2 regions of the Salinicoccus bachuensis genome follow, and region 1 is predicted to be linked to the other one. Evidence: predicted binding sites of a transcription regulator. Region 1 holds the regulator's gene; the other holds the start of a gene.
The links. The regulator Rex, encoded in region 1, represses fermentation and respiration genes when NADH is low (regulators of the CRP and FNR family bind a similar motif). The targets are predictions, from matches to a motif close to TTGTGAAATATTTCACAA.
Positions count from the first base shown of each region.

Region 2: pflB (formate C-acetyltransferase) is a predicted target of Rex. The motif match lies at 4,983-5,000, and genes of this name have one in related genera.

Region 1 covers NZ_CP138333.2:2,061,851-2,076,966, forward strand. The annotation lists gene RQP18_RS10525 (M3 family oligoendopeptidase) at 1-1,354, shown strand, start outside; gene RQP18_RS10530 (LPXTG cell wall anchor domain-containing protein) at 1,389-2,618, opposite strand; gene RQP18_RS10535 (MurR/RpiR family transcriptional regulator) at 2,902-3,738, opposite strand; gene RQP18_RS10540 (glycoside hydrolase family 32 protein) at 3,853-5,328, opposite strand; gene tatC (twin-arginine translocase subunit TatC) at 5,341-6,102, opposite strand; gene RQP18_RS10550 (twin-arginine translocase TatA/TatE family subunit) at 6,153-6,389, opposite strand; gene RQP18_RS10555 (redox-sensing transcriptional repressor Rex) at 6,430-7,062, opposite strand; gene RQP18_RS10560 (ABC-F family ATP-binding cassette domain-containing protein) at 7,200-9,113, shown strand; gene tsaD (tRNA (adenosine(37)-N6)-threonylcarbamoyltransferase complex transferase subunit TsaD) at 9,408-10,430, opposite strand; gene rimI (ribosomal protein S18-alanine N-acetyltransferase) at 10,423-10,848, opposite strand; gene tsaB (tRNA (adenosine(37)-N6)-threonylcarbamoyltransferase complex dimerization subunit type 1 TsaB) at 10,854-11,510, opposite strand; gene tsaE (tRNA (adenosine(37)-N6)-threonylcarbamoyltransferase complex ATPase subunit type 1 TsaE) at 11,491-11,958, opposite strand; rRNA gene rrf (5S ribosomal RNA) at 12,067-12,181, opposite strand; rRNA gene RQP18_RS10590 (23S ribosomal RNA) at 12,263-15,116, opposite strand, start outside.
Region 2 covers NZ_CP138333.2:55,846-70,961, reverse strand. The annotation lists gene nrdD (anaerobic ribonucleoside-triphosphate reductase) at 1-685, opposite strand, end outside; gene RQP18_RS00320 (aldo/keto reductase) at 851-1,783, opposite strand; gene pflA (pyruvate formate-lyase-activating protein) at 1,897-2,652, opposite strand; gene pflB (formate C-acetyltransferase) at 2,681-4,930, opposite strand; gene RQP18_RS00305 (TIGR04104 family putative zinc finger protein) at 5,079-5,417, shown strand; gene RQP18_RS00300 (MATE family efflux transporter) at 5,486-6,832, opposite strand; gene RQP18_RS00295 (YwaF family protein) at 6,970-7,683, shown strand; gene RQP18_RS00290 (LysE/ArgO family amino acid transporter) at 7,692-8,306, opposite strand; gene RQP18_RS00285 (antibiotic biosynthesis monooxygenase) at 8,408-8,734, opposite strand; gene RQP18_RS00280 (hypothetical protein) at 8,886-9,077, shown strand; gene RQP18_RS00275 (antibiotic biosynthesis monooxygenase family protein) at 9,074-9,745, shown strand; gene RQP18_RS00270 (TDT family transporter) at 9,876-10,826, shown strand; gene RQP18_RS00265 (hypothetical protein) at 10,872-11,507, opposite strand; gene RQP18_RS00260 (GNAT family N-acetyltransferase) at 11,594-12,115, shown strand; gene RQP18_RS00255 (FMN-binding negative transcriptional regulator) at 12,137-12,748, shown strand; gene RQP18_RS00250 (glycine betaine ABC transporter substrate-binding protein) at 12,825-13,712, opposite strand; gene RQP18_RS00245 (ABC transporter permease) at 13,739-14,575, opposite strand; gene RQP18_RS00240 (quaternary amine ABC transporter ATP-binding protein) at 14,565-15,116, opposite strand, start outside.

The sequences.
Region 1 (15,116 bases):
CCTTGCAGACAATGCAATCAAAGGCTTCGATCCGAAAGTGAAGGCACTGCTCCAGAAGGAGAACAGGCTCGATTCCGAATACTCCAAGCTGATGGCTTCTGCGGAAATCGAATTCGATGGAAAAGTGCTCAACCTCTCGGAATTCGGTCCCTACGCGCAACATACGGACCGGTCCATGAGAAAAGGAGCCACTGAAGCGGTGCAGGGCTTCATGGGGGAACACTTGGAGAAGATAGACCGGATATTCGATGATCTGGTCAAGACGCGGCATCAGATTGCCCAGGAGCTCGGCTACAAGGATTTCGTAGAACTCGGATACATCCGGATGAACCGCATCGATTATGACCGGGAAATGGTGGAGAATTTCAGACGCCAGGTGGCGGAGCATGTCGTCCCGCTTGTTACAGAGCTCAAGGAAAGGCAGCGCAGAAGAATCGGCCTTTCCGAACTGAAATCGTACGATGAATCCTTTGATTTTGTAACCGGAAATGCGACACCAAAGGGCGATACGGAGGAAATCCTGAAAAATGGAGAGAAGATGTACAGGGAACTATCTCCGGAAACGGATGAATTCTATACGTTCATGAGGGAACGCGACCTTTTTGATGTCGAAGCGAAGAAGGGCAAGGAAGGCGGCGGATACTGCACATTCATTCCGGAGCATGCGTCACCGTTCATCTTCTCGAACTTCAACGGCACACTGGATGACGTCACAGTACTCACACATGAAGCGGGCCATGCATTCCAGAGCTATATGTCCCGGGGGTTCGAAGTGCCGGAATATCAGTTCCCAACCCTCGAAGCAGCTGAAATCCATTCCATGAGCATGGAGTATTTCACCTACCCCTGGATGGAACTTTTCTTCAAGGAAGACACGGACAAATTCAAATTCACCCATATGGCGGATAATATATCCTTCCTGCCTTATGGCGTCGCCATCGATGAATTCCAGCATATCGTCTATGAAAACCCGGAACTGACACCTGAAGAGAGGCGACAGGAATGGAAGAAGCTTGAAGACAAGTACCTGCCCCATCGGGATTATGATGACATAGAACCGCTTTCCAGCGGATCATTCTGGCACCGCCAGGGCCATGTCTTCGGTGTACCCTTCTATTACATCGACTACACACTCGCCCAGGTCTGTGCCCTGCAGTTCTGGAAGCGGGCAAATGAAGACTTCGAAGCGGCGTGGACCGACTATGTCCAGCTGTGCAAATTGGGCGGATCACTGCCATTCAATGCCCTGGCAAGGTCTGCAAACCTGACCTCACCATTCGAAGACGGCTGCCTCGAGTCCGTTGTCGGCGAAGTCAAAGACTACCTGAACTCAATAGATGACAGAGCACTATAGAAAAATCCCCATTCATTCGAATGGGGATTTCCTATTATTTGCATTTATGATTATTTGGCCTTCTTGTAATGAAGAGCAGTATGGCACCTGCAATCAGGAGCGTCGTACCATATAGGAAAGTATAATCCGTTTCGCCCGTATCAGGCAGTGACTTCCGATCTGTTGAAGCGATGACACCCTCTTCATTCTTGATTTCTTCCTCAATCTCGACGATATCCGATTCATCCACTTCATCTTCCGACATGATTTGGGATGCCATCAGACGATTGACCCTCTTATCAAGGAGGTTCAACTGTTCATCAGAAGCGCCTGGATTCAATGAGATGCCTTCCAGAATATTGCCGTAGTCATAACGGTAGTACTTCTGCCTATTTACATTTTCGGTTTCAGAAGCTTCCATGTCTGCTTCTGATTCTCCGGAGAGTGGCTGATCAGGCGAATATGCTTCAACTCCGCTCTCTTCGGCATCATACTCTGTGGCTGTATCACCTTCAGCAGCAGGTTCATCATGTTCGATTGCCGGCTCCTCTGTAGCAGGCTCTTCAGGCGATTCGCCTGTCACTTCCTCTTCCATCGGATTATCTGCCGGGCCTTCAGCTGTCGGCTCATTTGTCTCTTCGCCCGTAGGCGCTTCAACCGCCGGTTGCTGGGTCGACTCCTCAGATGGCTCTGCCACGGGTTCAGATGATGGCTCCTCTGATGGTTCTGTTGTCGGCGCTTCGGCTGAAGGTTCAGATGGCTCCTGATCCGTCGTCTCCTCAGTTGTCACTTCCTCCGTCTGCTCTGCCGTCGGTTCAAATGATGCCTCCTCTTCTGATACCACTTCTTCTGTAGGAACTTCTTCCGTCACTTCTTCGGAAGATTCTTCAGGGGGCGGTTCAGGGGTCTCTTCAGTGGTCTCCGGGTCCGGTTGTCCTGCAGGGTCTTCCACAGGCTCAAGAGTGCTGCTTTCCTCTTCGGCAGGCGCCGGCTCCTGGCTTTCATGTACAGGTGGTGTTTCATCGGTTTCTGCTTGGGTATTGTACTCTGCGATTGCCTGCTGCTGGACTTCCTGTTCAGTCGCATTCTCCGGCGATGATTCGACCAGCAGTTCCTGTTCTGTTCCTTCTTCTGTGATCTCTTCGATATCCTCTTCAACGGACACCGCTTCTTCTGTAGCCTCTTCGGTATTTTCTTCATTGGAAACTGCTTCTCCAGATGCCTCTGTACTTTCTTCCGTACTTGAAACTGCATCTGCTTCATCAGCTTTTATTACTGTATCCATATTATATGTGAATATTGTTGATGCGATCAAAAGGGATGCGATACTTGATTTCATCAGTTTTTCTCTCAAAATAATTCCCCCATCAGGCTTTGCCACCATTTAACGAATATCATCATTATATTGGAATGGGGAAGCAGTATCCACCTAATTTCCATCTTGTTACATAACCTTAATATAGCAGGAAAATTTGGAATGAATATTTCAGTAATGTTTCAAGAAGATATCTTTTATTGAGGGGCCGTTACTTATGTAAAAACCCCTTTCGTATTGAAAGGGGCATGGATCAGTGGGTGATGTCATATGTCTTGATGATCGTGTCGTAGGCAGAGGCGCCAAGTTCCCGGCAGATATAGAAGAATAGTACATCACAGATGACAAGCTGGGCGATGCGGCTCGTCATGTTCATGTATTGTATGTTCGTCTCTTCTTCAGTGATTTCTATCGCGATATCGGCATTCCTTTTTGCGATGGAAGCATGGTTCTGTGTCAGGATGACCGTTTTGACCCCGAGCTTCTTCGCCAGCTTCACGACTTCCACGATCTCCTTCGTCTTGCCTGAAAGAGTAATCAGGAAGAGCACATCATTTTCCGTCGCATTGGACAGCCGTGTCATGCACAGGTATTTGTCGGCGGTGAAGAAGGCGTTTATATTGACCCTATGTAACTTCTGTTCGAGCTCATTTCCAACATTCGCCGAATCCCCCACTCCGAATATGAAAGTATTGTCCGATTTGGCAAAAAGGTGTGCCGCCTCTTTCATCGCTTTCCGATTGACGATCTTTTCTGTGTTGTAGAGTGCCTGGATGGTATTTTTGAACACTTTGTCAAAAATATCCTTATGTGTATCCTGTTCAAGGTCGATGACCCTGGATATATTCTCCTTCTCCAGTGTATGGAGCTCCTTTGCAAGCTCCACCTTCAATTCCTTGATGCCTGCAAGGCCAATCCTTTTGGAAAACCTGACGATTGCCGCATCACTTGTATTGCTGTTTCTCGCGATGTCCTTGACCGGCATGTTGATCACTTTCGTGGGATTGTCCAGCATGAAGTTTGCAATGCGCTGCTCCACTGGTGTCATATATTCAAAACGTTTACGAATCTGGCTCAATACCGAAAACATGTCTTCCCTCTCCTCTCACCCTAACCTTGTGTAGATTAATAATAACAAAATAATCAATCAATTATAAGGAAAATTGAAATAAAATTATATTTAAATAATGAAATTAAGTTTGTTCTACTTATTTTCGATTACAGGATTGGGTGATAACTGTTTCAGACTATACCTGGTCATCCTGACATGGCAGCTGCCGATCTCCGTGGACACCTCCATGCCTGTCGCTTTGCGTGAAGGGAAGATGCGTGCCGTCATCACCGCTTCCCCGTCATTGGCAAAGACTTCGATGCTTGAGACATCGACGAATATTTGCAGCTTGGAGAGCGGCGCATCAAGTGCCACCTTCCTGTCTGTTCCATCCACATTTTCAGGCATTTCACCACTGAAGGCCGTATCAAGGATGAGCGTCCGCGTTGCGGAATTATAGATGAGGCTCGTCTGTTCCCGCCTGCTCACCCTCAGGTCGATATGAATACGGGTCGCATCGTTCTCAAGCATCTCCATGACGAGTTCGTAGCTGTCCCCGTAGAAATCCCTCATCTTTTTCGGGCGATGGTCGAAGTATCCCTCGGCGGTCATTTCCGCTTCTCTCAATTTTCTCAGACCCGCAGCCGGTTTCTGCCTCAGTTGCCCCTGTTCAACCGAAAGTTCACGGGGCAGCGTCAGACAGTGCGACCATGAATCATCGGTCGGGTAGCCGGTTTCCTTCATGCCCATCCAGCCGATCATCAGCCGTTCACCGTTGCCGTTGAGGGTTGTCTGGGGCGCATAGAAATCGAACCCATGATCGAGTTCATGAAAAGGCCCATGATTCATCGTCAATGAGTCATAATCCATTTCACCAATCGTGTACCCCGACTGGTAGATGTTCCAATAGCTGTTTCTGTACCTGTCGAGTCCCTGGGGACAGAACATGAATACATGATGGCCGTCCAGTTCAAAATGATCCGGAGACTCCCACATGAAGCCGAACTGGTCGAGATGTGTTTCCAACTCACCCCTGTACTGAAAATCGGCAGGCGTATCTCCGGCAAAGACGAGGACACGGCCATAGTCTTCCGATGTAGCGGCACCGAGCATCATGATATATCCGCCATTCCCATGCCAGACTTTGGGATCCTTCATCAGCCATCTGTATCCGGGTGGTGCACCCTTTATGACCGGCACGGTCCTGTCCGGGTGGAGGCCACCTGCTTCCATTTTAAACGTAGTGTACTGCTGGAACGCTGTATTCGAACGCACTTCCGTATGATAGAGGTGGATATTCCCTTCCATTACAAAAGCGGAGCCCGAATAGGCTCCGTCCGACAGCATCTTCACTATTCCCCTATTCTCAAAAGAAACGAGGTCGTTCGTAGTCACATGATACAGGCATCTGGTCCTTTTGTCTTCAAAGGGTGACCACTGGTAGAGGATATGATACGTACCATCGTGGTAAACGAAGCCGGCAATGGAATCCATGCTGCCCGCAATCGGCTGCACATGATACTTCTGCTTCCACTGATTTTCCTGTGTCCGTTCAATCCGTTCATTCAATGCTTCGCTGCCTCTTTCATCCAACGCTTTAAACGCTTCAGTGTTCGAATCGAATTTCACCCTGAATACCTCCTAGTCGGAATCCAAAGATTCTTCTATTGCCTTCTGTTCTGCCTTCAAGTGTCTGCGGTAGCCGATTTTGGAAATATAGATGCTGAATTCGTAAAGAATGATCATTGGTATTGTCAGCATGATATGCGTCATCAGGTCCGGGGGTGCAATCAGTGCTGCGACGATCAGCAGGATGAAGTAGGCATACTTCCTGTTTTTCCTGAGGAACATCGGCGTCAGCAGACCAAGCTGTGTCAAGAACAGCACCAGGATCGGCATCTGGAATATTGCACCGAATGGCAGGACTGTTCTGAACAGAAATCCGAAATATTGATTGATGCCGATGGTCGTTTCGATTCCCATCTCTTCCGAAAGGTCGAAAGTGAACTGGATGATGTAGGGCACAAGAACAAAGTAGCCGAAGGCCATCCCAATCAGCATGAGGATCATGACAATCGGAATGTAGCTCAATGTCAATTTCCTTTCATTGCCGTATAGTCCTGGCGCCACGAAGGCCCATAGCTGGTACATGATGACCGGCAGCACCACCACAAGACCGATTATGACGATCACAAGCAGATAGATCTTAAGCGGATCAGTAACCTGGAACGCATGCATCTGTATGGATTCCGCCCATGGCGCATTCTGCATCCGGTATATCAGGGGCTTGGACAGGAAAAATCCTACGATCAGTGCCCCGACAAAGAAATACATGACAATCAGCAGACGCTTTCTCAATTCTTCCAAGTGCTCGGTAAATTCTTTTTTTTCCGAGTCTTCCATCTTACTTTTCACCTCTTTAAAAAAAGGCGGCTTTCGCCACCTCCAAATCTTTATACTTTAGTTTCTTCAGCTTTTTCGACTTCAACTGCTTCAATCTTCTTCGGCTGTTTTTTCTTCTCGTACTCTTCTTCTTCCTCATCATCGTCTGTAGCGAGACCTTTTGTTGCGTCTTTAAATTCCTTTAAAGTGGAGCCCATTGCGCGTCCAAATTGAGGAAGCTTCTTGGGTCCGAATATAATCAATGCTACAACAGCGATTACTATCATACTTGTTGGTCCTACTGCCATAAGCGTCACCGGCATTAACATTTCGAGCATAATACCCCTCCTAGATATGTTTCATATAAAAGAATAGCGCCTGCAATTCAACACTCAAATCTATATTGTGTACATAGATTCCATCAGTTACGTCCAATCTGATTGGTGTGAAGTTCAGTATACCTTTGATGCCCGCATCTACAAGCCGTTCAGCCATGTCCTGGCTGACCTCTGCCGGCAAGGTAAGTATCGCAACGTCTATGTTATGTCTACTGACCATATCCTCAAGTTCATCTGGATGATATACTAATGTATCATTGATGGATGTGCCAACAATTTCATCATTGCTGTCAAAGGCAGCAACTATGTTCATTCTATCATTTATGTTGCTGAATTTGTAGTTTAATAATGCACTGCCCAGATTACCTGCACCAATGATTGCTACGTTCCTTACTTCGTTCCCCTGGATGTGTTCCATGAAGAAGTTCAGAAGGCTTTTGACGTTGTATCCATAACCTTTTCTACCGAGTTCACCAAAATAGGAGAAGTCTCGCCTTATAGTGGCAGAATCAATATCCAATGCCTCACTGATTTCTCTGGATGAGACTCTATCCACACTGGATTTTTCAGCGTTCTTAAAAAATCTATAGTATAAAGGGAGACGTTTCATAGTTGCATTTGGGATTTTCTTTTTACTGTTCAAATGTCCCACACCTCGTTTATTACACTCTGTTGGTACATTATAGCATATCTCAATTTTCATAGTGTAGTCAATGTCATTTAATTTCATCGTTTTTTTAATTTATTTATTGTAGACTTGAAGAAAGTGAGGTAATCAATATGATAGTAATGCAATTGGGAAATGTAAAGAAATCATTCGGTACAGATATGATTTTTGAAAATATAAATCTGGAAATAAAAAAAGGGGAAACCGTCGGCATTGTTGGGAAAAATGGTGCCGGAAAGACGACACTCATGAAGATAATGGCGGGGGAACTCGGGCTTGATGAAGGTCAGGTCACTACGCCGAAAGGCATCTCCATAGGCTACCTGACCCAGCAGATGACACTGGAATCCTCCCAGACCGTCCGGGATGAAATGATGCGTCCATTCTCCCACCTGCTCGATCTCCAGGAGGAGATGCAGAAAGTGACGACCTGGCTGGCAGAACATGATTATGACGACCCTGCCTATAGCGATCAGATGGACCGGTACGACACGCTGCAGAATTCATTCGAGTCCCAGGGGGGATACACGATCGATGCCCAGATCAAGACGGTCACAACCGGGCTGAGTTTCACAATCGATGACCTCGACCGCAATGTCGATGAATTCTCTGGCGGACAGAAAACACGTCTTGCCCTCGGCCAGATGCTCCTGTCGAAACCCGACCTGCTCCTTCTTGACGAACCGACCAACCACCTGGACATGGACACCGTGGCATGGCTCGAACAGTATTTGAACAGTTTTACAGGTGCCATCGCAATCATCAGCCACGACCGGTACTTCCTGGATCGGACGGTCGACAAAATCTTTGAAGTGGAAATGTACAGGGGTACCCTCTACCACTCCAACTATACGAAATACGTCCAGGAAAAAGAGAAGAACTACAGTCTTCGGATGAAAGCTTACGAGCATCAGCAGAAGGAGATCAAACAGCTTGAAACGTTTGTCGAGAAGAATATAGCACGGGCCTCGACAAGCAACATGGCAAAAAGCCGCCGCAAGAAGCTTGAGCAGATGGACCGGATGGATACACCGCAGATCGACAGAAAAAGTGCGCGCTTCTCTTTCGATATAAAAAGGGAAAGTGGAAACGACGTCCTCCGGATCAATAACCTCGACATCGGCTATGAGGAGACGCTGAACAGCGGCATCACCCTGAATGTAGACAAAGGAGACCGCCTGGCGGTCATCGGGCCGAATGGTATAGGAAAATCCACCCTCGTCAAAACCATTGCGAAGGAATTGCCACGGCATGCCGGAGAAATCATCTATGGTACGAACGTCTCCATCGGCTACTACGATCAGAAACAGGCCGAATTCACTTCCAGCAGGAATGTCCTTGAAGAACTGTGGCATGAGTATCCGAACATGAATGAAAGCGATGTCCGCAAAGTGCTCGGCCGCTTCCTGTTCACCCAGGATGAAGTGATGAAGAGTGTCAATGATCTGAGCGGTGGGGAGAAGGCCCGCATCCAGCTTGCGAAACTAATGTTGGAAAAGAATAACCTTCTCATTCTCGATGAGCCGACCAACCACCTGGATATCGACAGCAAGGAAGTCCTGGAAGAGGCACTTCAGAATTTCCCAGGGACCATCCTGTTCGTCTCCCACGACCGCTACTTCATTGATCGCATCGCCACCAAAATTGTGGAAATGGACCTGCAGCATCTCAAGACCTACAACGGCGACTACAGCTACTACCGCCATAAGAAGGAAGAACAGGCATCCCTCGATATCAAAGTGGAGAAGCAGGATAACAAAAACCAGAATGGCACTGATTATGAACAGCAGAAGCAGAAAAGGAATGAGATGCAGAAGCTGAAACGCAGTACGAGCAGGATGGAAGAACGCATCCAGGCACTCGAGGAAGAAATCGCAGCGACCGAGGCGACACTCGCCGACCCCGAAGTATATGAAGATTACGAAAAAGCCTCGGAATTCAATCAGCAGTTGAATGCGCAGAAGGAACAGCTCGATGCACTGATGATGGAATGGGCGATATTGGAAGAAAAACTGGAAGAGATATAAACGGATGACGAACGCACGTTCCATTTAGAAGGACTATGTACTATATGGAGTTAGCCACATTTTTATTCACAGCAGAAAGTGCAGAGCAGTGCATAATTCAGCCCATAATCCACAGCCAGGATAACTTATACACAAAGTTATGCACAATTATATCCCCAGTACCTGCGCCGTTTGGAGCGCTATTTCCATTTCTATCAACAGGTTATCCACAGGCTGTTTAAAACAGACGTTCCGTATTGACAAATATAGATTATTTAAAAGAGCCATGTCCCTCATTTTGAGGGATATGGCTCTTTATATGCTGTATTCTTCTATATCTATGAAATTCCTTCCATTCAAGTCCAGGCTGCCAAAGGCGTTTCTGATATAGAGATGGTAGGCTGCAGCACCAATCATGGCTGCATTATCGGTACAGTACTTCAGCTGGGGGATGCTGAGCTTAATGTCCTGCTCCTCACAGAGTGTTTCAAATCGGGCTCTCAGTCCGCTGTTTGCGGCCACTCCCCCTGCAATGATCAGGTTATCCACACCATAATTCTCCACAGCCAGCATCGTCTTTTTTGTCAGCACGTCAACGACACTCTCCTGGAAGCTCCTTGCCACATCCGCCTTGTCTACCGCAAGGCCCTTTTGTCTATGATTGTGCAGTGTATTGATCACTGAAGACTTCAGTCCGCTGAAGCTGAAATCATAGCTTCCCGGTTCAAGATATGGTCTTGGGAAATTGAATGTGTCTTCCCCTTCCCTGCTCAGACGGTCGATATGCGGACCGCCGGGGTACGGGAGGCCGATGACCCTGGCCACCTTGTCATACGCCTCCCCCACTGCATCATCCCTTGTCTCTCCGATGACTTCAAAGGACATATGATCCTTCATATAGATGAGTTCCGTATGTCCACCGGATACGATGAGGGATATGAGTGGGAATTCAAGCTTCTCCTCCAGCTGGTTTGCATAGATATGGCCCGCAATATGATGGACGGGGATCAGTGGCAGATCATGTGCGAAGCTGAATGCCTTGGCGGCATTGATGCCGACCAGCAATGCACCGATCAGGCCCGGCCCTTCCGTCACTGCCACAGCTGAAAGATCTGCTGGAAGGAGGCCTGCTTCTTCCAGTGCTTCCTCGATCACCACCGTAATGGTTTCAACATGGTGCCTTGAAGCCACTTCCGGTACGACACCGCCAAAGCGCTTATGGCTTTCTATCTGGCTTACAACGATATTGGAAAGTATTTCATCGCCGTTTCTGACGATACTGCATGCTGTCTCATCGCAGCTCGTCTCAATGCTCATTATAATCACTTCTTCATTCATTCAGCGTCACCCACATGACATGTGCATCCTTTCCCGGACCGTAATAGTCCTTGCGTATTCCTCCATAGAGGAAACCTTCCTTTTCATACAGCTTCATGGCTCTATGATTATCTATGCTCACTTCCAGTGAAAGTATATCTGCAGATTGGCCTGCATATTGCTTCGCATGCTGGAGAAGCTGACGACCATAGCCATTGCCCTGTTCTTCCTTTGCCACGGCGATGGTCGTAATCTGACTCTGGTCGATGACGAGCCAGACTCCGCAGTAGCCTACTATTTTATCCTCTTTTTCAATAACAAAGTAGTAGGCGAACTGATTCGCTGTCAGTTCCCTCAGAAATGATTCGATGTTCCATGATGTATTCGGAAATGAGGCTGATTCAATTTCATATACAGCTTCCAGGTCATCGATTTCCATTTTTCTTATGACTGTGTGCGCTCCATCCAATTTTTCTCAGCCTCCGATATTTTTAGATATTCAGGTACCATCTGATGGACATCCTCATGCCGTATTATTGACTCGAACTTCTCTACGGCGCTGATGCGGGGGATAGCATGGGTGAATATATCGAGATTTCCACTGAATTTTTCCTGGGCATCTGACAGTACGATGCCTCCCTCATATTTTTCCAAATGCTCAAGGACTGTATCGAGTGCCATATATCCTGCATCCATGACTTCTTCGAATGATTTGCCGTCCAGACGGTAGACGGCTGTGTAGACATTGCCCCTTCTGCCATCGAACATCGGTGCCATGACGCCCTCCCTGCCTGTGGAGGCTGCAATGACAGCCAAAGATGAAACAGAATAAAGGTCTATACTCAATGCATGAGCCAGTGTTTTGGCCACAGTGACACCAATCCGTACACCTGTGTAGGAACCCGGCCCCCGCGCCACAATGATCCGGTCGATATCTCCACGCTTGTATCCTGTCATTTCAAAAAGTTCATTGATATATACCATCAATGTAGCGGAATGGGTCTTCTTCACAGTGGTATTTATTTCTGCCAGGCAATATCCATCCTTATTGATGGCGATGGATAAAGGCCTGTTGGAAGTATCAATCAGAAGGGAAATCATTTTCAAGTGCCTCCAGTATTGTAGTGTATGCGGTACCCTTTGCAGAAAATTTGAAGCGCCGTTTTTCTTCGCCCAGTGTTTCTATATGAATGGACAAGTGCTCATCTGGCAGAAATTCTTCTATATATATTGGCCATTCCACAATCGATATATCATCTTCATTAAAATATTCATCGAACCCAAGATCTTCATCACTTTCTTCAAGACGGTAGCAGTCCATATGATGAACAGTACATTTCCCATCATAGCTTTTGATGATGTTGAAGGTGGGAGAACTCATTCTGCGTTTGACACCAAGAGCCCGGCCCAGAAATTGGGTGAATGTCGTCTTCCCGGCACCAAGGTCTCCAGAAAGCAGAATGACAGTACCCGGCCCTATATTCTTTTCCAAAGTACTTGCTAGTTTTTCAGTCTCGGACAGGCCGGTGACTTCAATACAGTATTCCATGATTCAACCATCCTCACTAGATTTATACTCCCATTATACAAAAAAAGAGACCTGTAAAGGTCTCAATGCGGCTCATCGCATCCATAATTTAATTATGTAATATATACTGCCCGGCGGCGTCCTACTCTCACGGGACGTCAGTCCAACTACCATCGGCGCTGGAGAGCTTAACTGCTGTGTTCGGCATGGGAACAGGTGGGGCCTCTCCGCCAGTGCCACCGGACAATATTCAGGTTGAATGATATACATTCAAAACCGGATAGAAACAATGCGCTGCGCAGAAAACCAACACGGTTTTCATTAATTGAATAAGTCATCGATCGATTAGTATTCGTCCGCTGAATGTGTCGCCACACTTACACGCCGAACCTATCCACCTCATCATCTCTGAGGGATCTAATGGGGAAATCTCATCTCGAGGGGGGCTTCATGCTTAGATGCTTTCAGCACTTATCCCGGCCATACATAGCTACCCAGCGATGCCGTTGGCACGACAACTGGTCCACCAGTGGTATGTCCATCCCGGTCCTCTCGTACTAAGGACAGCGCCTCTCAAATTTCCAACGCCCACGACGGATAGGGACCGAACTGTCTCACGACGTTCTGAACCCAGCTCGCGTACCGCTTTAATGGGCGAACAGCCCAACCCTTGGGACCGACTACAGCCCCAGGATGCGATGAGCCGACATCGAGGTGCCAAACCTCCCCGTCGATGTGAACTCTTGGGGGAGATAAGCCTGTTATCCCCGGGGTAGCTTTTATCCGTTGAGCGATGGCCCTTCCATGCGGAACCACCGGATCACTAAGTCCGTCTTTCGACCCTGCTCGACCTGTATGTCTCGCAGTCAAGCTCCCTTATACCTTTACACTCTATGAATGATTTCCAACCATTCTGAGGGAACCTTTGAGCGCCTCCGTTACTCTTTGGGAGGCGACCGCCCCAGTCAAACTGTCCACCTGACACTGTCTCCCGCCCGGATCACGGGCGCGGGTTAGAATCTCAACATCACCAGGGTGGTATCCCACCAGTGCCTCCATGTAGACTGGCGTCCACACTTCATCGGCTCCCACCTATCCTGTACAGGTGAGGTCAAGATTCAATATCAGGCTACAGTAAAGCTCCACGGGGTCTTTCCGTCCTGTCGCGGGTAACCTGCATCTTCACAGGTACTATGATTTCACCGAGCCTCTCGTTGAGACAGTGCCCAAATCGTTACGCCTTTCGTGCGGGTCAGAACTTACCTGACAAGGAATTTCGCTACCTTAGGACCGTTATAGTTACGGCCGCCGTTTACTGGGGCTTCGATTCGCACCTTCGCTTACGCTGAGCGCTCCTCTTAACCTTCCAGCACCGGGCAGGCGTCAGCCCCTATACGTCACCTTTCGGTTTGGCAGAGACCTGTGTTTTTGATAAACAGTCGCTTGGGCCTATTCACTGCGGCTCATGTCTCCATGAGCACCCCTTCTCCCGAAGTTACGGGGTCATTTTGCCGAGTTCCTTAACGAGAGTTCGCTCGCTCACCTTAGAATTCTCTTCCCAACTACCTGTGTCGGTTTGCGGTACGGGCAGTGATATATTCGCCAGCAGCTTTTCTTGGCAGTGTGAATCCACAGCTTCGCCTACTAGATTTCGGCTCCCCGTCACACCTCGTCGTTGGCACAGGGCGGATTTGCCTACCCTGCCGACTCGATGCTTGGACGTGCTCTTCCTTCCGCACGCTCTGCTTCTCCTCCTGCGTCACCACTTCACTCAAACACATATCACCGGTACAGGAATTTCTGCCTGTTGTCCATCGCCTACGCGTTTCCGCCTCGGCTTAGGTCCCGACTAACCCAGAGCGGACGAGCCTTCCTCTGGAAACCTTAGTCATTCGGTGGACGGGATTCCCACCCGTCTTTCGCTACTCACACCGGCATTCTCACTTCCAATCGCTCCACATGTCCTCACGGTCATGCTTCCCTGCCATTGGAACGCTCTCCTACCATCAATATAATTGATCCACAGTTTCGGTAATATGTTTAGCCCCGGTACATTTTCGGCGCAGCGTCACTTGACTAGTGAGCTATTACGCACTCTTTAAATGATGGCTGCTTCTAAGCCAACATCCTAGTTGTCTGTGCAACGCCACATCCTTTTCCACTCAACATATATTTTGGGACCTTAACTGGTGGTCTGGGCTGTTTCCCTCTCGACAACGGACCTTATCACCCGCTGTCTGACTCCCGTGCATCACATCTGTGGCATTCGGAGTTTGTCTGAATTCGGTAACCCGGGATGGGCCCCTCGTCCAAACAGTGCTCTACCTCCACGATGCTAACACGAGGCTATACCTAAATATATTTCGGAGAGAACCAGCTATCTCCAGGTTCGATTGGAATTTCTCCGCTACCCACACCTCATCCGGTCACTTTTCAACGTAAGTCGGTTCGGCCCTCCATCCAGTGTTACCTGGACTTCAGCCTGGACATGGGTAGATCACCTGGTTTCGGGTCTGCAACCCCATACTAAACGCCCTATTCAGACTCGCTTTCGCTGCGGCTCCGCATCCTCTGCTTAACCTTGCATGAAATCGCAACTCGCCGGTTCATTCTACAAAAGGCACGCCATCACCCATAAACGGGCTCTGACTACTTGTAAGCACACGGTTTCAGGTTCTATTTCACTCCCCTTCCGGGGTGCTTTTCACCTTTCCCTCACGGTACTGGTTCACTATCGGTCACCAAGGAGTATTTAGCCTTGGGAGATGGTCCTCCCGGATTCCGACGGAATTCCTCGTGTTCCGCCGTACTCAGGATCCACCGCAACCTTGCATCGCTACGCATACGGGACTGTTACCCCCTATGGCCGGCCTTTCCAGACCGTTCTGCTCGCGATGCGCAGTATCATCGGTGTCCTACAACCCCAGCCGAAGCTGGTTTGGGCTCTTCCCGTTTCGCTCGCCGCTACTCAGGGAATCGATTTTTCTTTCTCTTCCTCCGGGTACTAAGATGTTTCAGTTCCCCGGGTCTACCTCTGTCCGGCTATGTATTCACCGGACAGTCGCACTAACGTGCGGGGTTCCCCCATTCGGAAATCTCTGGTTCAACGCTTACTTACAGCTCCCCAGAGCATATCGGTGTTGGTTCCGTCCTTCATCGGCTCTTGGTGCCAAGGCATC
Region 2 (15,116 bases), 610 kb from region 1:
ATTTCTGGTCCCCGATGCCGTCGAGTCGCGTATTCAGTATCGCACGCTGGATATGCCTGCTGTATTTGTCGGTCCCGAGACCAAAACCGATCGTAACAAAAGGCGTCTGGCCATTTGATGTATAGAGGGTATTGATCTCATACTCCAGACTCTGTATGGCATCTCTGATATCCTTCTTCACACGTGCTTCGACATATGCTTCAGTCTTGTCCCCATGCACGTATTCCACAACCACGGCACGATGATGGTCTTCATTTTTCTGTGCATATTCACTCAACACTTCGTCTATGCGATCGACCGTGCATCCCCCATACTGGCTGCTGGAAACATTTGCGATGATCTGTACAATCTGGGCCGTTGCCGTCTGTATCGATTTCGGGGAAACCACTTTCGCGTTGCCCATCTGAAATCCCTTCGCGAGCATTCCACGGATATCGATCAGGCAACAGTTCGTCATCGGCTGGAAAGGGTGGTAGTCGAGATCATGGAAATGAATGTCCCCTTCAGCATGTGCTTTTGCGACATATTCCGGCAGCATCCGCTCCAGTGCAAACGACTTGGCCACAACTCCGGCGGTCAAATCCCGGAAAGTGTTGAATGTCCTGCTGTCCTTGTTTGCGTTCTCATGCACAATCGATGGATTGAAATCCAGCAGTTGTGCAATATCTTTATCCAATGTATTCATAAGACCACTCCAAATCCTATATATTGTGCTTCAACTAGAAAACTAACACAATATATTGTTACTTTATTTATTTGAAATGGTTCGTCTAATTTCTGACAAAAAGATATGAACGATTATTGAAATATAAAAAATACGCCTTCCCAATGAGGGAAGACGCAATTCGCATCAGGAAAATATTCTGTCTATCTTCTCAATCTCCGCCTGTGTCAATTCAACTTCCGCCGCTTTGACGTTTGATCTGATCTGTTCGCCATTCTTGGCCCCTGGAATGAGGACATCGACAGAAGGACGGGTCAGGTAGAAGGCCAGGACGATATGGGCGACTTCTTCACCTTTTTCAGCGGCAAGCTCCTTGAGCTGATCGACTTTCTCCAGATTCTCCTTGAACTGGTCTTCCTTATAGAAGGGCAGGTTCGCCCGGAGGTCTTCGAACTTCGTATTCTCGTCATATTTTCCTGCAAGCAGTCCTGCAGCCAACGGGAAGTATGGAATGAAAGTGATCTGGTGCTCTGCCGTATATTTCAGCAGGTCTTCCTCAGCGGACCGGTCGAGCAGGTTGTACTGGCCCTGGTAGACGTCCACATGACCATCCTTATCCGCTTCCTTCAGCTGATCGAAGGAGAAGTTGGATACACCGATGGCACGGATTTTGCCCGCTTCCTTCAGCTCGGCAAGTGCCCGGATCGCCTCGTCTTTTGGCGTCTCCTCGTCCGGATAATGGATATAGAAGAGATCGATGTAGTCCGTCTGCAGTCTCTCGAGTGCTTCATCCACCGCCTGCTTGAGAAACTCGGGAGAATTGTCGAGAGTCGTATTGCCATCTTCGTCCACCCGCTGGGCGGCCTTTGTCGCAACGACGACGTCCTCGCGCCTGTATTCCTTCAATACTTCACCAATCAGTTCCTCGGAACGTTTCGGTCCATACATATAGGCTGTATCAATCAGATTGACACCGGCATCGATGGCATCCCTGACCACCTGGCGCCCCGCCTCTTCATCGAGGTTCTTATACAGATTGTGGCCACCAACTGCGTTGGCACCAAGTGCAATCGGGTGTACTTTGATTCCGGACTTGCCAAGTTCAACATGCTCTGTCATATTCAAAAACTCCTTTTTCTAAGGTTTCATTACAATCATAGTCATCAAGTATGTTTTATTCAAACCAAGTGCTCAAAAAACCGGAACACATGGTCCCGGCTTTCCGAATCATATTATGCTGTCACAGGGGCCATTCCCCTGAAATCCACAAGCTGGTAGGCTGCTTCGACGTCTGTATCACTTGGAGGTTCTACATCATTCAATTCGTAGGGCACACCGAGCGCTTCCCATTTATGGACACCAAGCTGATTATAGGGGAGTATTTCGAACTTCTCGACATTATTCAGGGAATTGATGAATCTGCCGAGTTTGATGAGGTCCTCCGCATCATCGGTCAGTCCCGGGACAAGTACATGTCTGACCCATATCGGCTGATGACGCTCCGACAGCATTTCTGCAAACTTGAGTATATGGGTATTCGGCCGTTTGGTCAGATGGATATGCTTTTCATTATCGATGTGCTTCAGGTCGAGGAGTACTAGATCCGTATATTTGAGCAGCTCCTCCATCCCGTTCGTGAAAGTTTCCGAATCATTTGCACATCCGGCGGATGTATCGATGCACGTATGGATGCCTTCGGCTTTCAGCGCCTTGAACAGTTCAGTCAGGAAGGGCATCTGCAGAAGCGGTTCCCCGCCGCTGACAGTGACACCCCCGCCTGAAGCTTTGAAGTAGGGAATATAGGGTCTGATCTCCTCGACCATCTCTTCTGCTGTCACCACTCTTGCGGCGCCACGCATCTTCCATGTATCCGGGTTGTGACAGAACAGGCACCTGAGGACGCAGCCCTGAGTGAACAATACATAGCGCAGACCTGGTCCGTCCAGTGTTCCGAGACTTTCTACAGAATGAAGATTCCCTTTGATCATGATAAACCCCTGCCTCTTTTAATAGTTTCTACATTCTCTCATGGAATGTGCGTGCGATGACATCGAGCTGCTGTTCGCGTGTCAGTTTGATGAAGTTGACGGCATACCCGGATACCCGGATGGTCAGCTGTGGATATTCTTCCGGATGATTCATCGCGTCGATCAGCGTCTCCCTGTTGAACACGTTGATATTCAGGTGGTGTCCGTGCTGCATGGCGTAGCCATCGAGTATGCCGACCAGGTTCATCTCCTGTATTCGCTCTTCCTTGCCGAGGGATTTCGGTACGATACTGAATGTGTTTGAAATGCCATCCTTACAGCTGTCATACGGCAGCTTGGCGACGGATGAGAGGGAAGCGAGTGCCCCTTTCTGGTCGCGTCCATGCATCGGGTTCGCCCCCGGCGCAAACGGTTCGCCGGCTTTGCGTCCATCCGGTGTGTTGCCGGTCTTCTTGCCGTACACGACGTTTGAAGTGATCGTCAATACACTCATGGTGTGCTCTGCATCGCGGTATGTCCTATGCTTTCTGAGTTTCGCCATGAAGCGTTCGACCAGTTCGATTGCGATATCGTCGACACGCGCATCGTTGTTGCCGTATTTCGGATAGTCCCCTTCGACTTCAAAGTCGACCGCGATACCCTCTGCATTGCGCACCGGTTTCACTGTGGCGTGCTTGATGGCGGACAGTGAATCGGCGACGACCGACAGTCCGGCGATGCCTGTCGCCATCGTGCGATGGACATCCGTGTCGTGCAGTGCCATCTCGATTCTTTCGTAGCTGTACTTGTCATGCATATAGTGGATGACATTCAGTGAATTGATGTAGACACCGGCGAGCCACTCCATCATTTCGTCGAATTTCCTGTCCACCTCATCATAATCAAGCACTTCGGAAGTAACAGAGGAAAATTCAGGACCAACTTGTACGCCGGACTTTTCATCCCTTCCACCGTTGATGGCATAGAGCAGTGTCTTGGCCAGGTTTGCCCGGGCACCGAAGAACTGCATCTGCTTTCCGATCCTCATTGCGGATACACAGCATGCGATGCCGTAATCATCACCATAGCTTTCCCGCATCAGATCATCATTCTCGTACTGGATGGAGCTTGTCTTGATGCTCATCCTTGCACAATAGGCCTTGAAGTTCGCCGGCAGCCGCTCAGACCACAGTACTGTAAGATTCGGCTCCGGTGCCGGTCCGAGGTTGTCGAGTGAATGCAGAAAGCGGAACGCGTTTTTCGTTACAAGCGGCCGGCCGTCGATGCCGACGCCACCGATGGATTCCGTCACCCATGTCGGATCTCCTGAGAACAGCTCATTGTAGTCCGGGGTGCGGGCGAACTTCACAAGACGAAGCTTCATGATGAAGTGGTCGATGACTTCCTGCACTTCCGCTTCGGTTGCAACCCCCGCTGCGAGGTCGCGTTCTGCATAGATGTCGAGGAAGGTGGATGTGCGACCGAGACTCATTGCAGCCCCGTTCTGCTCCTTCACAGCCGCCAGGTATGCAAGGTATGTCCATTGCACCGCTTCCCTGAAATCTCGCGCCGGACGGCTGAGGTCGAATCCATATATTTCCCCAAGCTTTTTCAGTTCACCGAGTGCACGATACTGTTCCGACATCTCCCCACGCAGACGGATCACATCCTCCGACATGACGGTCGTCATGCTGTCGAACTCATCCTTCTTCTCATTCATGAGGAAATCTATGCCGTAAAGCGCCACTCTCCGGTAGTCCCCGATGATGCGGCCACGGCCGTATGCATCAGGCAGGCCGGTGATGATGCCCGCCTTGCGGCATGCCAGCATCTCCTTCGAATAGGCATCGAATACACCCTGGTTATGCGTCTTGCGGTAGTCGGTGAATATGCTTTCCGTCTCCTTGTCGAGCTCATATCCATAGGCCTCACATGCCGCCTTTGCCATGCGGGTGCCACCGAATGGCTGCATGGAGCGTTTGAACGGCGCATCGGTCTGCACCCCTACGATTGTTTCCAGTTTCTCGTCCAGATAGCCCGCCTTGTGGGAAGTGATCGTCGATACGGTCTTCGTGTCCATATCCCACATGCCGCCACGCTCACGTTCCTCCTTGGACAGTTCCAGCACCTGCTTCCACAGCCGTTCCGTCGCCTCCGTCGGGCCGGCCAGGAATTCATCCGTCCCTTCATACAATGTGTAGTTCAACTGGATGAATTCCCTGACATCCACTTTCCTATTCCAACGTCCTGCTCTGAAGCCTTCCCACGCATCTGTTCTTTGAACTCTTTCCTTCAACATGAACATCCCTCCAAATGATTGTTCAATATATCACAAGTAAAGTATATCATTATCGTGAATTAATTCACATATAAAATTAAGAAAGATGTGTCAATTCTGCATCGATGAGACTTTATCCATTTGCAGATTTTTTTGGAAATATGAGACAATGAACCCAAATGCACAGGAGGCCCTTGCCATGACACGATGCACAAATTGCGGCACACGATGGACGTTCAAGGATAAACTGAGGAAGTCTTTTTCATTTGATAGGGGCATGTCATGCCCACATTGCGGAGAAGCGCAGTACCTGACCTGGCGTTATAGGAAGAAAAGCAGTCTGACCACTTTTCTGATGCTCCTGCTGTTCTTCCTGCCCAGCTTTTTCAATGCACCCTGGCAAGTCCATGTATCTGTCCTCATTCCAACATTGAGTGCTGGTATATTATTCCAGGTACACACCTTTGAACTCACTGACAACGACGATGGGGATTTCTGGAAGGTATAACTTTAAGGAAACTAAAAAAGCTGCCCGCAAGGCAGCTTTCAATGTATCATTAAACACTATCCATCCTTCTATCCACTTTCTCCAAACAGCTGCTTACGCCTCCAGCCACCGAAGTTATAATAGGTGAATGCAAATACGCTGCTGAGTATAAAACTCATGCCCATGCCGATACCGATGCCCACTTCTCCAAACTGGGAGGCGAAGAGGGCAGTCAATGGATACCGCAATATCCAGAAGGAAATGATGTTCAGGCCAAGTACTTGGTACATCGCACCGGAGGCTCGGACGATGCCATTGAGCACGAAGTTCAGCCCAAGGAATGGGTAGCAGAGGGCGACGATACGCAGGTACCGGGCACCGAACTGCACCGCTTCCTCATCCTCTATAAAGAGGCGCATGCCGAATTCGGCGAAGGTGATGACGAAGATTGCGACGGCCACCATGAGGCCGAAGTTGTAGAGGGCGGCATTTTTCGCAATCTGCCTGACGCGTTCCCAGTCGTTGATTCCGATATTCTGCCCGGCCATGCTGTTCACTGCGGTCCCGAGCGCCATTGCAGGCAGCATGATCAGGCTGTCGAGCCGCTGTGCGGCACTGAAGCCTGCAACGGTCTGGCCGCCGAACTGTGTGACCACACTGAGAATGGCTGCGACACCAGCATGGATGACGGCCATCTGCAGCCCGGCAGGAATGCCGAGGTTGAAGATCAGCCTGACTTCCTTGCCAGAAGGCAGGGAAGGTTTTGTGAAAGGGATCAGATCGTGCTTCACCGAGTAGTAGACGCTGTAGAGGAACGCGATGCCCTGGGACGCGACCGTCGACAATGCGGCCCCCTCGATACCCATCCCGAATCCTATCAGGAATACCGGAGCCAGCGCCGCATTCAATATGACGGCGACAAATACGACCCGAAGCGGCGTCTTGCTGTCGCCGACCGCCCTGAGGACCGTATTCATGAAGTTGTATGCAAAAAGGAAGAACATGCTCAGGAAGCTGATCTGCAGATAGATTCTTGCTTGCCCGAGCAGGTCTTCCGGTGTGCCGATCAACAGCAGCAGCTGCTCCGCGAAGACGAAGCCGATGATTCCGAACACCAGAGCCATGCTTGTCATCGTAACGATGAATGCATTCAGATAGGATTTGAACCCTTTCTCATCACGTTTGCCATACTGCTGGGACAGTATGGTGAGTGCAGCGTTGTTGAGCCCCAGTATGAATGACAGGACCGTGATCAGTATCGTCGTTGCAACAGCGACGGCACCGAGTGCCGATGCACCGAGTATATTCCCGACCCAAAGGCTGTCCACAATCTGGAATGACGTCTGGAGCAGATTCGTCAGCATGATTGGTCCGGAAAACAGTATGAGGGATTTCAAGATGGACCCCTGGGTGAAGTCCTGCTGATTCTGAGACATATCTACACCTACCAAATTATTTTTTCAAGAAGTTGCCAAATTCATCATCTATTATATAATTTAAAGTCAAGAGGGCAGGCAATATCACCTTGAAGATGTAACCCTTGTACCTATCATTCATGAGATGGGGGATGCATATGAAACTTTTCATAAATCCGCAGGTCCCTGCAGTTTCTCCCGGTGACGTAAACTATTTCATCTATGTCATGCTGATTGCTCTAGTCTTTCTTTTTGTATTCATGGTGAGAAAAACGCTTCCCGGACGAGCAGGTTTTGTCTTTTTCGTATTTCTGTTGCTTGCCATACTGCAAAGGATACTGATTATAGGCTGGTATCTGCTCACAGAAGAATATGATCCTGCCTATTCACTCCCTTTGCAGATCTGTCGGGTGGTCGTATGGCTTGTAATCCTCCAGTTCTTCATCCGACGTGACTTTCTGAACCAGATAATATTCTATATGGGACTTTTTTCCTATGGTGCTTTCTTCTACCCAATTGGTATCTACCCACCTTGGCATATGGCAGGTTGGGCATTCTTTCTGCTCCACGGCATCAATACAGTGTTTCCGTTCGCTATGCATTTTGCAGTCGGCTTCATTCCAACTTTCAAAGGCCTGCTTCAGGCCTATATCGTATTTCTCATCTACTTCTTTCTGGTCTACTCCTTAAATCCCCATTTTGACGGCAACTATTTCTTCATAGAACAGCGTCCTTTTTTTCATGAATTGGGAGCATCCGCCTATATCCTTGTTAATCTTGCAGGAACATTTTTCGGATTTCTGTTCGTCTATCTCATAGTGAAAGGTTCAATCCGGTTAAAATATCGGGCATCACACGAGGAGGAGGCATAGGAATGAATCTATCCTCCAAACAACTGCATGGCAAGATATAACGCCACACCCCATATGATGACTGCAGAAATCTTGTTGAGGGCATTCAGAAATACGCCTTTTGTATCGAAGTTCCCCACTGTCCTTCCGACTATCGCAAGACCGATGAACCACAGCCAGGAAATGACGATGCACGCTGCAGTGAAAACCACTTTCTCCAGCCCTTCGTAGCTGAGTGAGCTTGTACCGATGACACCGATCGTATCGATGATGGCATGGGGATTCAGCAATGAGACGGACATGGCGAACAGAATCTGCTTCTGCATGGACATCGCCGCCGCCTCCTGACTGAGGGTGGCTGGATCGCTCTTCCAGATCGACCATCCCATATACAGCAGAAAGATGATGCCAAGGGAGAAGATGACCGTCTGCAGGACCGGCATGGTCAGGACGATGACCGAGACCCCAAGTACAGCAAGGAGGATCAGAAGCGTGTCACAAAACCCTGCGGTAATGATGACGGGAATTGCCCCCCGCAGTCGTGGCTGTGACGCACCCTGATTGAACACGAAGACGTTTTGTGCCCCGAGGGGGAGGATTAGTCCGAATGCCAGAATAATGCCATGGAACAGTGCTGCAGTCATATTCATTCTCCTTCAGTTCTAATTATTATTGGCCGGGAAATGGAAAAAAGCCATTCCATTATATCGTGGAATGGCTCTCATGACCATATTTGAATCCCGACTTACTGTTCCGGGTGATGCTGAACGAACACTTCATAGGTGGAGAGTTCAGCTCCAAGAATCGGGTTATCTTCCGATTTCGCTTCAGAACCGCCCGAAGCATGCGCCTTCTTCGTCGCACGGCTTTCCCTCCAGGCATCGAAGCTTGCATGGTCCTCCCATGTCGTACATACTTCGATGACATCATATTCCTCCGTATTCTCCTTGACCAGCACTTCCATGAGGATGAAGCCATCAAACGTATGGACCGCTTTTGCCTTCGAGAACCGTTGGGCCACTTCCTCCACTCTGCCTTTTTCTACACGTATCTGATTCACTGCTTTGATCATATGACCGAATACCTCCTTGAATATAAACCATTTCTTCCACCTAAATATATCATGTATGACCGGATGCCTTACAGGATAAGCCTTCAGTGAAATATGGTATGATTTGAGTGAATGGTGGGCTTTATATCTGAAATCAAAGGGGATGGTTTCCATGGATAATAAGCAGAATGGCCAAAAGAAGGAGAAGAATGCATCCTACGTAGGAGTTGGCATTGCACTCGGTGCAGGTATTGGGACGGCTGTGGGTGTCGCAGCCGATGAAATTGCGCTGGGCGTCGCTTTTGGCAGTGCCTTCGGTGCAGTTCTCGGGGCAGTACTTACGAACATGGGCTCCAAGAAATGATGACACTGTATTCATACTCAAAAGGGTGGTTCATGGAGGAGAAGCGGAACAGCAATAATAACGCTAAAAAATCGAATGGAAGCCCGGGACTGCTGCTCGGCATACTCTTTGGAGCACTATTGGGCATTACCATCGACGAGCTGGCGGTTGGTATTGCTTTGGGAGCCGGGGTCGGCACAGCCATAGGCTCCAATATACCCAAAAATAATAATGAACACAGAGGTGACAGCATGATCCTTAAAGATGCAGAAGGAAAATACAAAATTTCTCTGGAAGAGGAACGGGCGGTGGTCCGGCAGGATTCTGAAGAGGTACACTATGCCATCATTGAAAGTAGGAGGGAAGTGGAAAATGCGGGCTACTGTGTGCTTAACAACATCTATGTTAATGAAGGCATGGAAGCACCTTTCGAAGCACGGTTTCTGAAGCGCCAGTCCAACCTGGTGACAGTCGATGGCTTCAAGGCCATTCGCGTAATGAAGGCAGTATCCGGCCCATATTACATCATTTTGACCTTGTGGGAGGATGAACAGTCGTTCCATAATTGGCAGGACTCCGAACAGTATGGTGAGACCCATAGGAAAAGGGGAACGAAATCCGGTCTCGATCGTGAAGTGGTCGATCGGGAACAGTCGTTCAATGTCCGTTTCCAGCTGGAAAATGAATAGCTAAATAAAGCAGTGATGCATCCGTCACTGCTTCTTCATATTGAAAACATAGGCTTACTTATGTAAACTTGTTTATTGTATTCAATTTGCGATACCAACCTTCCCAACATTAGAAAAGAAGTGTCTTATTATGAAACATTTCCTAAACCAGATACCTGTCTCGATCTGCGGCCTGATACTCGGCCTTGTATCGCTCGGCCATCTCTTCTTCTCCATACAGCACACTCTCATCGGGTGGGCTTTCACTGGCATGGGCATACTGCTGATGCTCCTGTTCTTCATGAAAATCACCGTTACGGGCAGAGACACCCTGAAAACATTGGATAATCCTGGCGTGGCTGCCATATCACCGACATTTCCGATGTCGCTCATGGTACTCTGCAATATTCTCGGCCATTTCACTGTAAATGATCCGCTCATATTCGCTGTATGGTGGCTTGCCATCATCCTGCATTTTGGCCTGATGGCTTTCTTCGCCCTCACCTTCGTCACGCCGAACAGGATGAAGTCCGAATATATCAATCCCGGCTGGTTTGTCACTTTTGTCGGCATCGGTGTCATACCAACCACTTCAAGCAACTTCGGAGTGGAGTTCGGCCAGATTGTCATCTGGATTGCCCTCGCATTCTATCTCATCCTGCTGCCGCTCGTCATCAGCCAGGTGATAAAACAGCGGACCACCCGTGCCACACTGCCACTCGTTGCCATCGTCGCTGCACCGGGTTCGTTATGTCTGACCGGCTATATCTCCGTCATGGAACATCCTTCTGAAATGCTCGTATATTTGCTGCTCATCCTGTCGCAGACAGTATATTTTCTGATTGTCATGAGGCTTCCCAGAATCATGCGTTTCAGATTTCATCCGAGCTATGCCGCCCTGACGTTTCCAGTCGTCATTTCTGCTACGGCGATCATCTATACATTGCAGATGACGGATGGCAGAAGTCTGATGAACAGCATACTCGGATTCCTTTCCACCATCGAACTGTCACTGGCTGTCATCATCGTCACCTATGTACTGATACGCTATTCGATTTTTATCGTGCAATGCTATGCAGACAACGGCCAGTCATATAACTAGGACCGCAGTGAGAGGCACTGCGGTCCTTTAATTTTCAATATATAATCATGAGTGGGGTTCTGATGAGAACTGGACCTTGATCAAATAGGAAACGGGATTCTCTTCAAACAGGTCTTCTGCACGGACATTCCCCTTATTCAGCGCCTCAGGTACAACACCTCGTACTTCAGATGCATTATCAAAATACTGCATAACACCGATGACCACTTCCGCTTCATCACTGAAATCGACGGACTCACCAATTTCAGTGCTGGACGTCCTGCTCATATTCTCCATATCAACCTCCTCACCAAATACAGCATCAAGCTCACTGATACTGTAGACTCCATTATCCATATGTATAATCTTAATTGATTTCCGATCGTTATTCTGGTCTTGAAGGGAGAAATAAAGTCTTCCCTCGTCTGATCCACTTCCAGTTTCATCTGTTCTTTCCGTACTATGCCTCATCAGATACTCTTCTTGTTTTTCTCCGTATACATACTCTTCAATCCAAATATTCAAATAAGGTTTTTCCAAATCTGCATGCTCAACCTCATAAACAAATGTTTCCTCGGAAAGGGCTGATATAAGCTGCTTTTCATTTTCAGAGACTTCAGCTGTCTTCATCGTATTGGTTGCACTTCCGCATCCAGCCAGTACCACCACGACTATTCCAATCAGTATATCCCTTATCCTCATCAAATTCTCCTTTTCAACTTATTATTCCGAATACGTCCAACGTGGTAAACTATCAATAAGAATATTCTATCATTGGGGTGAAGCAGATGAACATGACAATTACAAGATGCACAGAAAATGACTGGAAACAGCTGCAGGAGATCAGCCATGTCACGTTTGACGAAACGTTCAGGGCACAGAACAAACCGGAGAATATGGAAGCCTACCTTGCCCAGGCATTCACTGAAAAGAAGGTTAAAAATGAACTTTCTGAAAAAGACTCCCAGTTCTTCTTCATATATGCAGGGGATGACCACGCCGGCTACCTAAAAATAAACACTGGAGATGCCCAGACCGAAGAGATGGGCAATGATGCTTTGGAAATCGAACGGATTTACATACTGAAGGCTTTCCAAGGGCAGGGGCTTGGCCGCATACTGTTCGATAAGGCAATGGATATCGCCAATGAAATGCAGACCTCCAAAATATGGCTCGGTGTATGGGAAAAAAATGATAAAGCCATCGCCTTCTACAAAAAGCTCGGCTTCAGGGAGGAGGGGAGCCATTCCTTCTACATGGGGGATGAAGAGCAGACTGATATCATCATGGTGAAGCCGCTTGCATCATAAATTCGAAAAAGGGGTGTTCTGATGTATATACCAAAGTACTATAAAGTAACTAATTTGGATGAAATCGAAAGCTTTGTAAGAAACCATCCATTCGGGACAATCATATCCAATGATAACGGCCGGCCAATGGCCACCCATGTTCCCATGGAAATGAGCCGGAGTGGCAATGGCCATGTCATCACCGGGCACCTTGCGAAGGGCAATCCGCAATGGAAGACCATTGATGATAACGACGATATACTGCTCATATTCCAGGGGCCACACGCGTACGTTTCCGCTTCCTGGTATGAAAAGGAGGAGGTCTCGACCTGGAACTATCAATCCCTCCACATCTATGGTTCAGGAACATTGCTTTCAGAGGACGAATTGGAGAACGACCTAATCCACCTGCTGGATCGCTATGAAGGCCATCGCGAGGCAGGCAAGACATGGGAAAACCTATCCGATAAGAGTAAAGGTCAGATAAAAGGTATCGTCGGGTTCAAAATAGAAGTCAATGAAGTGCAGGCGGCCTACAAAATGAACCAGAACAAAAGTAGGAGAGACTTTGACAGCGTCATGGAACACCTGGCCGAGAAGAATGATCAAAAAGCACGTCAGATATCAGAAGAGATGAAAAGACACAGATATTAGAGTCGAAATTGCCAGCCAATATCCAAACAAAAAAAGGATGACCTCCCAATTGAGGCCATCCTTTTCTCCGTATTACTTATTGTGTCCACTCTGATACCATATCCTGATTCTCTTCAACCCAAGTTGTAGCCGCTTCTTCAGGTGAAGCGCCTTCTTCTATATCAAGCATTACTGCTTCCATATCTTCTGTCGTCCAACTAAAGTTATCGAGAATATCATAGGCGTGCGGGCTGTCTTCACCCAGTCCTTGACGAACGATGGTATTGATGTGTTCTTCTTCTCCGAATATACCTTCAGGATCATCGAGATATTTCAAGTCATGTACTTGGAACTTCCAGTGGGGGGACCAGCCTGTAACGACGATTTCCTCGCCATTTTCCATTGCTTGTCCAAGTTCAGTCGCCATTGCACCTGAGGATGAAGTTTGTACTTCCCATCCTTCAAGGTTATCGTACTCTTCCACTGCATTTTCTGCGGCTTGGACAACGCCAGCCCCTGGTTCAATACCAGTGACAGTCTGTCCAGCTTCATCGCTAAGATCAGCAATCGAATCTACTGGGAAGTCCTGAGGCACGACCATACCAATTTTTGCACCTTCCAAGTTTGCGCCCAGATCTTCAAATTGTTCTTCATACTCGTCGTATAGATCTCCATGTGTCAAAGGCAACCATGCACTTACCATGCCATCCGATTCACCGGTTGCGACCGACTGCCACATGATGGCATTATCAAGCGGTGTTATTTCAACGCTGTATCCAGCATCTTCCAAGACTTTCTGGATGACGTAAGTAGAAGCAATTTCTGAATCCCATTCTACATATGAGAGAGTAAGGCTCTCTTCACCCAAGTTACCATTATCTTCTGTTCCGCCTTCTTCTGATGTCTCCGTCTCTTCCGTGCCCCCACATGCTGCAAGGACAACTGATAATACAAGTGTCAGTACTAAAAGATTCCACTTTTTCACAAAATAACCTCCTAAGATTATTGGTTCTATATATTTTTCTTGGACTGTGTAAAACGATCAATTATTATTGCTAATATCACGATACCCAATCCAGCAACAAACCCTGTACCTACTTGAGCTCTCTGCAGAGAACTCAATACTTCCGTTCCAAGACCCGGCGCACCGATCATGGATGCGATGACTACCATTGAAAGTGCCAGCATGATTGTCTGATTTACACCGGCCATGATGGACACTTTCGCAAGTGGCAATTGTACTTTGACCAGTTTTTGGAAAGGTGTAGTACCGAATGCATCACTTGCTTCAATCAGGTCTGTTGAAATCTGCCTAATTCCCAGATTCGTCAACCGAATCGTAGGGGGAGCAGAGAAAATAACAGAAGCAAACACACCCGGCACCATTCCAATACCGAAAAATGCAACGGCTGGTATCAGGTAAACAAAAGCCGGCATCGTCTGCATGAAATCTAGAACCGGTTTCATGAACGATTCGAAATAGTCACTTCTGGACATGAGGATGCCCAATGGGATGCCGATAATGACTGATATTAACCCACTTATGATTACCAGCGTCATCGTATCAATCAGATGCTCCCATAACCCCTGATTATATATGAATAGGAGACCGAGACCAATCAGCAACGGAGATACGATCTTTCTCGTCATGAATATTGCAGCCAATGCCATGATAATGAGGATGAAGAGTATTGGAGGTATAAACTCCAAAATAGTGATGATCATATCCATCAGACTGCCAAGATACAGTTTTATAGGGTCAAATATGAAGCTGAACGAACTGGTCAGCCAGTCCACAAAACTCGCTGTCCAGTCGGCAACAGGCAAACGCGGGAGACTATCCAACATCACCATTCACCTCGCTTCCCTGGGCCAGAACTTCAAACACCTTATCAAACTCTACGACACCGATCGTTTCTCCGTTTTCTTCGACACCTAGTTCCTTGACGCCCTCTTTAAAAGCATCGAATGTTTTGTATAGCAGTGCTTCCGAGTCAATCGTGTGCTTAGGATCAGATATCCAGTCATTGCCACGTGGTGTCATGATATGTTTGACCTTAAGCACCTTTGAGCGGTCTATATCTTTTACAAAAGATTTTACATAATCATCCGCAGGTTTTCTTACGATTTCTTCAGGTCTGCCTACTTGTGCGATTGCACCATCTTTCATGAGGGCGATGCGGTCCCCGATACTAAGTGCCTCATCCAGATCATGAGTGATGAAGACAATCGTTTTCTTCATCTTTTTTTGCAACTGCAGCAACTCATGCTGCATTTCCTTCCTGATCAGGGGATCGAGGGCAGAAAATGCTTCATCCATCAAAAGTATGTCCGTTTCGTTTGCAAGTGCCCGAGCCAGACCTACACGCTGCTGCATTCCACCGGACAA